2 regions of the Acuticoccus sediminis genome follow, and region 1 is predicted to be linked to the other one. Evidence: riboswitches for the same ligand, from Rfam matches in the RefSeq annotation. Region 1 holds a riboswitch; the other holds the start of a gene.

Region 1 (5,572 bases):
GACCTTGATGCCTTCGAGCGGATACATCCTATGCGCCCTTCGCCATCGCGAGGGCGGGGCCGCCGCGCCGGCGCACCGGGCGGGTCGGATGGGGGTGGGCGCAGTCCGTCAAGGCGTCTCTCCTCAAGGGCCGGTTCGGGGACCCGGCAATTTTCTTCAGACCTAAGGCGTCGGCGTTGCCGGGTGCAAGTCCCTGATGCATCCGGCACTCCGGCCTAGCGTCCCACCGATGGACGCGCTAGTTAATCCGTCGATTAACCTCGATCTCTATCCCCGACCCGGACCATCCCGCAATGCTCAATCCCGACACGCTGCTCGCCATCGACCTGCCCGAGGTCGTCCAGGAGGTCGGCTGGAAAGACTGCATCGTCTACAGTCTCGGCCTCGGCTACGGCTCCGACCCCATGGACGAGGAGGAGCTGAAGTTCGTCGACGAGACGAAGCTCCACGCGATGCCCGCCATGGCGAACGTCCTCGCCATGGCGCCGCACTGGATGAGCCGGCCGGGCACCACGGTCGACTACACGCGCATCGTCCACGGCGAGCAGTCGGTGCGGATCGTCCGTCCGCTGCCGACCGAGGCGACGCTGAAGGCCAAGACCGTGGTGGCCGACGTGATCGACAAGGGGAAGGGCGGGCTCATCGTCACCGAGCGCACCATCGTCGACGCGGCGACGGGCGAGCCCTTCGCGACCGTGCGCCAGTCGGCCTTCGCGCGCGGGCAGGGCGGGTTCGGCCGCGCCCAGACCACGCCGCCGCTCGCCGCGCAGGAGATGCCGGAGCGCGCGCCCGACCGGTCGGTGACCCTCGCGACATCGCCGGGGCAGGCGCTGATCTACCGCCTTTCGGGCGACTACAATCCGCTGCACAGTGATCCTGCGAGCGCCCGGCGGTCGGGCTTCGACCGGCCGATCCTGCACGGCCTCGCGACGTTCGGGATCGCCTGCCGGGCGCTGATGCTGACCCTTTGCGGCAACGACCCGGCGCGCGTGCGCGGGCAGGACGGGCGGTTCTCGTCGCCGGTCTTCCCGGGCGAGGCGATCGCGGTGGACATGTGGTCGCTGGAGCCCGGCGTCGCGGCGTACACGGCGCGGGTGCCGGCGCGCGACGCGACGGTCCTGACCAACGGGCGGTTCGAGTACGCGGCCTGATCGGTCGCGCGATCGGTGCCTAAGCACGGGTCTTGTCCTCGGGGCCCGAAGTGACGAGTATCGGGAAAAATTGCCGGGAGCGAAACGCAGTGCCATTCCGCGAAACGATCAAGTCGCTGAGGATCCCCGTCGTCGGGTCCCCGCTCTTCATCATCTCCAATCCGGACCTCGTCATCGCTCAGTGCAAGTCGGGGATCGTCGGCTCCTTCCCGGCGCTCAACGCGCGCGAGAAGGACGGCGAGCCGGCCATGCTGGAGGTTTGGCTCAAGCGCATCACCGAGGAGCTCGACCGGCACAACCAGGCGAACCCGGACCGCCCGGCCGCGCCCTATGCGGTGAACCAGATCGTCCACCGCACCAACAAGCGCCTCGAGCGTGACCTCGAGATCTGCGTGAAGTGGAAGGTCCCGGTATGGATCACCTCGCTCGGCGCGCGGGTCGAGGTGAACGAGGCGGCCCATTCGGTCGGCGCGACGGTGCTGCACGACGTCATCAACAACACCTTCGCCAGGAAGGCGATCGAGAAGGGGGCGGACGGGCTCGTCGCGGTGGCGGCGGGCGCGGGCGGGCACGCCGGCCGGCAGTCGCCCTTCGCGCTGGTGCAGGAGATCCGCCAGTGGTTCGACGGGCCGCTCGTCCTGTCGGGTGCCATCGCGCGCGGCGATTCCGTGCTGGCGGCGCTGGCGATGGGGGCGGACGCGGCCTACATCGGCTCCGCGTTCATCGCCACCGAGGAGGCGAACGCGGTCGACGGCTACAAGCAGATGATCGTCGACGGCGCAGCGGACGACATCGTCTATTCGGACCTCTTCACCGGGGTGTGGGGCAATTACCTGAAGTCGTCCATCTCGGCGGCGGGGATGGACCCCGAGAACCTCCCGACCAGCGACCCGTCGGCGATGAACTTCGGCTCCGGCTCCTCCAAGCCGAAGTCGTGGTCCGAGATCTGGGGCTCGGGGCAGGGGATCGGCGCAGTGGACCGCGTCGTCCCGGCGGCGGTGCTGATCGACCGCCTCGCCGCCGAATATGCCGCCGCGCGCCGGCGCCTGCTGGGCGAGGAGCCCGCGGCGAGGTCCGTCGCCGCCGAGTGAGGCGCGCGCCGGTCGAGTTGGGGGCGGCGCCGGGGTCAGCTTGACTTTCCCGGCGCAACAATCATTGTTTGCTCGACACGCGGGAGAGACCGAGGCTTCGTCAATGGCGAAGTCGCGGCGCCGAAGGAGCAACGGCCCGGAAACTCTCAGGCAAAAGGACCGCGCGTCGACGACATTCTGGAAAGCGACGGCGGCAGCCGTCCACCGAAGGAGTAGCCGTTCCCGCTTGCGGGGCGGGAAATCTCTCAGGTGCCATGACAGAAGGGCAAGATGTCCGGCAACCGCCGGGCACCCTGAGTCATGGGCTAGGAGAATGGCGTGGCCGAACACTCGACCGAGACGCTCAAGGTTACCCCGCTTGTGGACGTCCACAAGGCGGCCGGTGCCCGCATGGTGCCCTTTGCCGGGTACCTCATGCCGCTGCAGTACAGCGGGATCATCGCCGAGCATGCGGCGTGCCGCGAAGGGGCCGGCCTCTTCGACGTCTCGCACATGGGCCAGCTCCGCCTCGACGAGAGCGAGCCCGGCGCCGCCGCCGCTTGGCTGGAGCGCCTGACCCCGTCCAACATCGCCGGCCTCGGCGAGGGCGCTGCACGCTACTCCGTCCTCACCAACGAGGCGGGCGGCGTCGTCGACGATCTCATCATCACCAACATGGGCGACCACCTGCGCGTCGTGGTGAACGGGGCGCGGCGCGAGGCGGTGGCCCACCACTTCGCCGAGCATGCCGACCCCAGGGTGACGGTGACCCCGCTCGACCGCGCGCTGATCGCGATCCAGGGTCCGGCGGCGGAGGCGGCGCTCGCGCCCTTTGTCGACGTCGACCTCTCCGCGCTGACCTTCATGAAGGCCGTCTACGGGACCGCGTTCGGCGCCGACGCGATGATCTCGCGCTGCGGCTACACCGGCGAGGACGGCTTCGAGATCTCCGTACCCAACGAGGTGGCCGCCGAGGCCTGGACCCGGCTCGCCGCCGACGAGCGTGTCGCCCCCGTCGGCCTCGGCGCGCGCGACACGCTGCGCCTGGAGGCGGGGCTGTGCCTCTACGGCCAGGACCTCACCGAGGAGATCAGCCCGGTGGAGGCCGACCTCGGCTTCATCATGCCCAGGCGCCGGCGCGAGGAGGGCGGGTTCCTGGGCGAGGAGCGCATCCTCGCCGAGCTCGCCGACGGGCCGAACCGCAAGCGCGTCGGCCTCGCCGTCGACGGGCGCGTCCCGGCCCGCTCCGGCGCCATCCTCCAGATCGACGACCTCGACGTCGGCATCGTCACCTCGGGCGGTGTCGGGCCGACCGTCGGTGCGCCCATCGCCATGGGCTACGTCGACACCCAGTTCGCCGGGATCGGCACGAAGCTTGCCGCGATCGTGCGCGGGAAGCCGGTACCGGTGACGGTCGCAGAGCTTCCCTTCGTACCATCGCGAGCCAAACGAAAGACGTAAGATGAAACGCTTTACCAAGGACCACGAGTGGATCGAGGAAGCCGATGGTCTCCTCATCGTCGGGATCTCGGACCACGCCCAGGAGCAGCTCGGCGACATCACGTTCGTGGAGCTGCCCGAGGTCGGCAAGACCGTGGCCAAGGGCGACTCGTTCGCCGTGGTCGAGAGCGTCAAGGCGGCGTCGGACGTCTACGCGCCGGTCGACGGCGAGGTCGTCGAGGTGAATTCCGCTCTCGACGAGAAGCCCGAGCTCGTCAACGAGGCGCCCGAGACCGGCGGCTGGTTCGCCAAGCTCAAGGCCGACGGGGTCGACCTGTCCGACCTGATGGACCGGGCGGGCTACGACGAGTACCTGAAGACGATCTCGTGACATCGCCCCGCCTCGCCGTCCGCGCGCTCATCGTGGAGGAGGGGCGCCTCCTCCTCGTCAACGCCTATCCCGATGGGCGGAGCGACCTGTGGTGTGCGCCCGGCGGCGGGGTGGAGGTGGGGGCGGACCTCGCCAGCAATTTGCGGCGCGAGGTTCATGAGGAAACGGGGCTCAGCGTCGACGTGGGCGGCCTCGCCCTCGTCAACGAGTTCCACAACCCGGACACGGGCTTCCACCAGGTGGAGCTCTTCTTCCGGGCGCGGGTCAGCGGCGGGCGGATCGACCCCGCCTGGCGCGATCCCGACGCCATCGTTACCGAGCGGCGCTTTTTCGCGCCGGATGAGCTGAAGGCCGTCCGCTTCAAGCCGGACAGCCTGCCCGCGATCGCCTTCGGCACCGTGCCGGAAGCACAATACGACCCATTGGAGCGCATGATCATTTGAGGAGCCGTCGATGACACCGACAGAGACTGTTCACGCCTTTTTCGATGCCTACTCCAAAGCCGACCTCGACGCGTCCTTCGCCCTCTTCCATCCAGAGGTGCACCACACCGCCGACAGCTACAACACCGTCTCGCGGTTCTGCGGGACGTGGGACGGGCTCGATGCCCTCCGTTCCCGCGTGCACGACATCATCGAACACTGGTCGTTCGAGACGTTCGCGCCGGTGAAGGTCGTGGCCCAGGGCGACGACGTGGCGGTCAAGGTCCACGCCGTCGGTGTCGAGAGGCACACGGGCCAGCGCATCGAGATGAACACGGCGCTGTTCTTCACGGTGCAGGACGGCCGGATCGTGGCCGTCGACGAAATCTTCGATTCCGCCCTCATCGAGCGGGCCATGGAACACCCGGCCGCCTGAACGGCGGGCTGATGAAGGAGACACGATGCGTTATCATCCGCTGACCGCCGACGACCGGGCGCTCATGCTGAAGAAGATCGGCGTTGCGTCCATCGACGACCTGTTCGCCGATGTGCCGGCCGGCAAGCTGTTCACCGAGCCGATGGACCTGCCTTCGGGGCAGTCCGAGATCGCGGTCGAGCGGGCGCTGTCGGCCATGGCGCGCAAGAACCACGCCGCCGGCGACGGACCCTTCTTCCTTGGCGCGGGTGCCTATCGCCATCACGTACCGGCGACCGTCGATCACCTGATCCAGCGCTCCGAGTTCCTGACCTCGTACACGCCCTACCAGGCCGAGATCAGCCAGGGCACGCTGCAGGTCCTGTTCGAGTTCCAGACCCAGGTCGCACGGCTCACCGGCATGGAGGTGGCCAACGCCTCCATGTACGACGGGTCCACCGCCGCCGCCGAGGCGGTCATGATGGCCGCACGCCTCACGAAGCGCGGCCGTGCGGTGGTGTCCGGCGGTGTCCACCCGCAGTACCGCGACGTGATCGAGACGGTGGCCGTCGGCGTCGAGATCGAGGCGATGCCGGCCGACCCCGCCGGCGCCGAGGACATCATTGCGAAGATCGGCAAGGACGTCGCCTGCGTCGTGGTTCAGTCGCCGTCGTTCTACGGGC
Region 2 (5,572 bases), on a different contig from region 1:
AGGCGGCGGTGACGTTGTGTGTCGCCTGCGTCAGCTCCACCGGATCCTGCCAGACCGTGATCGCGTGGAGGTCGACCACGCAGTAGATGCACGGATATTCGTCCTGCATGGCCACGAACCGGCGCACGGCGCCGAGGTAGTTGCCGAGGTGCAGGTTGCCGGTGGGCTGGACGCCCGAGAAGACGCGGGGAGTGAAGGGCATGGGATCGGTATTCGGAAATGATGCCGCCCTTTATCGCCCGGGGGCCGCCACGGCAACCCGCAGAGCGTCATCGGACCGGCCGGGAGGAGCCGGACAAGGCAAAACGCCGCCCCGCGAAGGGGCGGCGTCGAGGCCCGACCGGGCCGAAAGGGCAGGGGAGCTGGCGTCCCCGGGGGACCGGCCCGGCCGCGTCAGCCCTTCGGCAGCTTGTAGGCGATCACTTCGTCGCCAATCGGCGTCTCCATGAAGTGGTGGCCGCCCGGGCCGATGAGGACGAACTGCTCGCCGTTCACCTCGTAGGTGATCGGGTTGGCCTGGCCGCCCTGGTCGAGCACGTCGCTCCACACCGTCTCGCCGGTCTTCACGTCGATGGCGCGGAAGAGGTTGTCCGTCGCGGCGCCGATGAAGATGAGCCCGCCCTTCGTCACGACCGAGCCGCCGTTGTTGGGCAGGCCGATGGTGAACGGGAGGTGCGAGGGGATCCCGAACGGCCCGTTGCGGCGCGCGGTGCCCAGCGGACGGTCCCACACGGTCTCGCCGGTCTTGATGTCGATCGCGCGGATCCCGCCGTAGGGCGGCGCGGTGCAGGGAACGCCCGTCACGTCGTTGCGCCAGCCGGCGTTGACGTTGATCGCGTACGGCGAGCCGGCCTGCGCATCGCCTGCGCCTTCCGCGTTGGCGCCCTGGTTGCCCTGCTCGTAGATCGGCTTGATGCCGAGTTCGTCGGCCTCTTCCCGCGGGATCAGGCGGTTGTGGTTCGGGATGTCGTTGTAGTTGGCGATGATGAGACCGGCGTCCGCATCGTAGGCGATCGAGCCCCAGTCGTTGCCGCCGTTATAGCCGGGGTACTGGATCCAGAACTTGTCGGCGGTCGGCGGCGTGTAGAAGCCGTCATAGCTCGACAGGCGGAACTGGATGCGGCACCAGAGCTGGTCGATGGGGGTGAAGCCCCACATGTCCTTTTCCTGGAGCGGATCCTTGCGCAGTGTGTGCCACTCGGACACCGGCTGCGTCTTGGACAGCGTGTCCGGCTCCAGCTCGCCGGTGGTCGGCACGTCGACCTCGCCGACCGGGGTCAGCGCCTCGCCCGTCTCGCGGTTGAGGATGTAGATGTCGCCCTGCTTCGACGGCAGAATGACCGCCGGCACCGTCCCGCCGTCGCCGTTCGGGTAGTCGATCAGCGTCACCTGGCTGCCGAGGTCGTAGTCCCAGACGTCCTTGTGCACGGTCTGGAAGGACCACTTCGGCTCGCCGGTCAGAACGTCGATGGCGACGAGTGACGTCGACCAGTCGTTCTCCGCCTCGGAGCGGTTGGACGCCCAGTAGTCGACCGACGAGTTGCCGAGTGGCAGGTAGACGAGGCCGAGCTCCTCGTCCGCCGTCGCGGTGGTCCACATGTTGGGCGTGCCGCGGGTGTAGGTCTCGCCTTCCGGCGGGCCGTTCTTCATCGCCTCGGGGGCGCCGAGGTCCCAGGCCCAGGCGAGCTTGCCCGTCACGGCATCATAGCCGCGGATGACGCCGGACGGCGCGTCCTCGGCCTGTCCGTCCTTGACCTGCGCGCCGGTGACCGCGATGCCGCGCACGATGGCGGGCGGGGCCGTCACGGCGTACCAGCCCGGCACCTTCTCGCCGATGCCGTCCCAGAGGTCGATCTGGCCGCTGTCGCCGAAGTCCTGGCAGAGCTCGCCCGTCCGGGTGTCGGCGGCGATCAGGCGCGCGTCGACGGTGCCCTCGATCACGCGCGTCTTGCAGGGCGCGTCCTCCGGCAGCTCCGGCGCGGTGTAGACGGAGACGCCGCGGCAGGTGGCGCCGTAGGGGATCGCGTCGGGCGAGACCTTCGGGTCGTAGCGCCAGTTCTCCTCGCCGGTGGCGGCGTCGATGGAGATGAGGATGTTCATCGCCGAGCACATGAGCAGCGCATCGCCGACCTTCACCGGGGTGTTCTCCGGCGAGTACTTGCCGATGGCCGCGCCCTCGGGGAGGTCGCCGGTATGGAAGGTCCAGGCGCGCTCGAGGTTGCCGACGTTCTCCGGCGTGATCTGGTCGAGCGGGGAGTAGCGCTGCGCGTTCGCGTCGCCGCCCCAGAACGGCCAGTCCTGGCCGACCTCGGGCTGCGGCTGCGGGGCGCGCTCATCACTCTCGGCGGCGACCTGCGTCGTGGCGCCCGGCGTTTCGGCCGCCGGGGCCGCTTCGGCACCCTCGGTCGCGGCGGTGCCGGCCTCGCCGGTTGCAGCCTGATCGGTCGCGCCGGCATCCGTGGCACCGTCCTCCGGGGACGTTGCGGCGGTGGCACCGGTGGCAGCCGCATCGGGCGCGGCGGCGGGCGCTTCGGCCTCGGCGGCGGCCGGAGCGGCCGGAGCGTCCGGGGTGGCCTCGGCGGCCGCTGGAGCGTCCGGGGCGGCGGTCGCGTCCGGGGCGGTGTCCGTGGTGGCGGGGGAGGCGGGTGCCTCGGTCGCGGCGGGCGCGGGTTGCGTGTCCTGCGCGAGGGCGGGGGCGGTGAGCGCGCTCGTGACGATGAGCGCGGCGGCGAGCTTCGAATGGAGCGGAGTGGTACGGATCACAGTGCACCTTCGCGTGTGCGACGGCCGAGGAGGGGGGTGAAGAGGAGGATGATGACGAAGAGCACCGTCGGCGCGACGACGCGCGGGACCTGCGCCCACCAGTCGGTGCCCACCTCCCAGTAGGCCCATCCCAGCGTGCCGAGCCAGACGAGCAGGTAGAGCCAGATGGCGGCCATGCTGCGCTGCGCGAGAAGCACGGCGACGATGATCAGGCCGAGGCCGGCGAGGCCGTAGTACCAGCTGCCGCCGAGGACGATGAGCCAGGCGCCAAGGCCCAGCAGCGGGAGGCCCAGAAGGGCGACGACCACGGCAAGTATGGTCGTTGCCCAGTGGCCGCGAGGCCGCGAGTGCGGCTCGGATGCGTACGCCACGATAATCCCTCACTTCGGATGGTTTCGGACGGCGTCGGGTCCGCACAAGGTCGGGCTCTGGCTCAGGCCCCGCGGAACTCGATCACCGTGAATGTGTGCTAGGCCAACGCGTGAGGCGGCCAATGGTTCACTATCCCATGATATAGGAGGACTTTGGTCCTTCCGGCGAAAACCGCCCGGGATCCGCGGCGTTTTTTACCGCCATGCCAAGGGTCATGCCAGACATGACCCATGGAACTTTCGTCGATGTCCGATCGGAGCGTGGTGGCTGGACCGGATCGAACCTCGCCGCGCGGGGCGCGCCGTGGCCCCGTTCGGACGGCAAGAATATCACCGTCGAGATCTTGCGGATTTCGGGCCGATATCTTATGTGCGCAGTATTAAGACGGCACCGGGAGAAGGTGGGGTCCGCCCCACCGCCGAAGGAGCAACCGCCCCGGAAACTCTCAGGTCCCAGGACCGGTGTCGTCTCCACACTCCGGAAAGCGGTCGTCCGCCATCGGACGGCCCACCGAAGGAGAAAGCCCCTCGGGGCGAAGCTCTCAGGTTCCAGCACGGAGGGGGCAACGCGGCAACCATCGACGCCGCCCGTGCTGCAGGAGCCCTCTGTGACCCATATTGCCGTCATCGGTGCCGGCGTGACCGGCCTCACGACCGCCTATGCCCTCCTCGACCGTGGCTTCGACGTCACCGTCTACGAGCGCAACCGCTATGCCGCGATGGAGACGAGCTTCGCCAACGGCGGCCAGCTCTCCGCCTCCAACGCCGAGACCTGGACCCAGTGGGGCACCGTGCTGAAGGGCCTCAAGTGGATGCTCCAGGCGGACGCTCCGCTCCTCGTCAACCCGCGCCCGTCGCTCCACAAGATGCGCTGGATGGCCGAGTTCCTGGCCAACATCCCGAACTACCGCGCCAACACGGTGGAGACCGTCCGTCTCGCCATCGCCGCCCGTTCGGTGCTGTTCGACATGGCCGAGCGCGAGGGCATCGACTTCGACCTCGAGAAGCGCGGCATCCTGCACTTCTATTCGACCCCGAAGGACATGGCGCACGCCCGCGACGTGAACGTCCTCCTCGCCGAGGGCGGCCTCGACCGCCGCGAGCTGTCGGCCTCCGAGATCCGCGAGATCGAGCCGGCGCTCAAGGGCGACTTCGTCGGTGGCTTCTTCACCGAGAGCGACGCGTCGGGTGACATCCACAAGTTCACCATGGGCCTCGCCCGCGCCTGCGTGCGCCGCGGTGCCAGCCTGCGCTTCGGTGTGATCGTCGAGGACGTGGCCGCCGTCGATGGCGGCGCGCGGGTCCGCGCGGACGGCGTGGAGGAGATGTTCGATGGCGTCGTCGTCGCCGCAGGCATCAAGAGCCGCGACATCGCCCGCTCCCTCGGCGATACGGTCAACATCTACCCGGTGAAGGGCTACTCCATCACCGTGGAGCTGAAGGACGAGCTGAGCCGTGCGGCCGCGCCGTGGGTGAGCCTCCTCGACGACCGCGCCAAGATCGTGGCGAGCCGGCTCGGCGAGGACCGCCTGCGCATCGCCGGCACCGCCGAGTTCAACGGCGACAACCTCGACATCCGCGCCGACCGCATCCGCCCGCTGGTGTCCTGGTGCGAGAAGTACTTCCCGGCGCTCTCCACCGAGCACGCCGTGCCGTGGGCGGGCCTGCGGCCGATGATGCCTTCCATGCTGCCCCGCGTCGGCCGCGGCAAGCACGCGGGCGTCTTCTACAACACCGGCCACGGCCACCTCGGCTGGACCCTCTCCGCCGCGACCGCCGAGATGGTGGCCGACAGCGTCGCCGCCGAGCTCCGCCCGGAGCGTCCGGCGGCCCGCCCGGCGCTTGCCCTCGCCGCGTAACCGACGAAGGCTCCGTCCATCGGGCGGGGCCTTTTTTCGTGTGGCCCGCCGCCGTGCCTACGGCGCCGGGTCGCTGCTCCGGATGAACCCGACACTCTCGTCGAGGCGAACGGCTGTGAGGGTGTTGGTGAAGTAGGCGCCCGTGTCGACGCCGATGCGGCCCTCGCTCCGCACCGGCTTCGGCTCGGCATAATGACCGTGGACAACGAGCTTGCCCGGCCGCCACGGCGCGCCGGGGTCGGTCGGATGGCCCCACAGCATCACCCGCTCGTCCTGCGCATCGAGGTCGACCCGCGGCTCCAGGTCGGCGTGCACGAACACCACGTCCCCGCTCACGAGGTAGCGCATCAGGCGTTGGCGCAGCAGCGCGACGTGGTCGCCCATCGCCTCGGCGAGCGCGGCGGCGATGTCCGACAGCTCCTCCGCCGCCTCATGCCGGGGCGGGGCGATCCCGTAGGAGGCGAGGGTCTGGACGCCGCCGAAGGTCAGCCAGCTTGCTCCTGCCACCGGGCTGCGCAGGAACGTGAGCAGCGCGTCCTCGTGATTGCCCGCCAGCGCCACCGCGCCCTCGTCGAGCAG

Evidence for each region. Region 1 has a riboswitch for glycine ahead of gcvT (glycine cleavage system aminomethyltransferase GcvT). Riboswitches for the same ligand answer to the same signal wherever they lie in the genome.
Region 2: it holds a riboswitch for glycine, as region 1 does, so the genes downstream of both, DLJ53_RS02395 (D-amino acid dehydrogenase) here and gcvT (glycine cleavage system aminomethyltransferase GcvT) in region 1, are expected to answer to the same signal.

Annotation. Positions count from the first base shown of each region.
Region 1 covers NZ_QHHQ01000004.1:95,364-100,935, reverse strand. The annotation lists gene DLJ53_RS18670 (CaiB/BaiF CoA transferase family protein) at 1-27, opposite strand, end outside; gene DLJ53_RS18665 (MaoC/PaaZ C-terminal domain-containing protein) at 294-1,151, shown strand; gene DLJ53_RS18660 (NAD(P)H-dependent flavin oxidoreductase) at 1,241-2,242, shown strand; glycine riboswitch at 2,313-2,414, shown strand; glycine riboswitch at 2,416-2,507, shown strand; gene gcvT (glycine cleavage system aminomethyltransferase GcvT) at 2,561-3,682, shown strand; gene gcvH (glycine cleavage system protein GcvH) at 3,684-4,052, shown strand; gene DLJ53_RS18645 (NUDIX domain-containing protein) at 4,049-4,495, shown strand; gene DLJ53_RS18640 (nuclear transport factor 2 family protein) at 4,506-4,910, shown strand; gene gcvPA (aminomethyl-transferring glycine dehydrogenase subunit GcvPA) at 4,936-5,572, shown strand, end outside.
Region 2 covers NZ_QHHQ01000001.1:557,892-563,463, reverse strand. The annotation lists gene trpS (tryptophan--tRNA ligase) at 1-202, opposite strand, end outside; gene DLJ53_RS02405 (pyrroloquinoline quinone-dependent dehydrogenase) at 394-2,763, opposite strand; gene DLJ53_RS35895 (glucose dehydrogenase) at 2,760-3,134, opposite strand; glycine riboswitch at 3,517-3,606, shown strand; gene DLJ53_RS02395 (D-amino acid dehydrogenase) at 3,743-4,993, shown strand; gene DLJ53_RS02390 (metallophosphoesterase) at 5,051-5,572, opposite strand, start outside.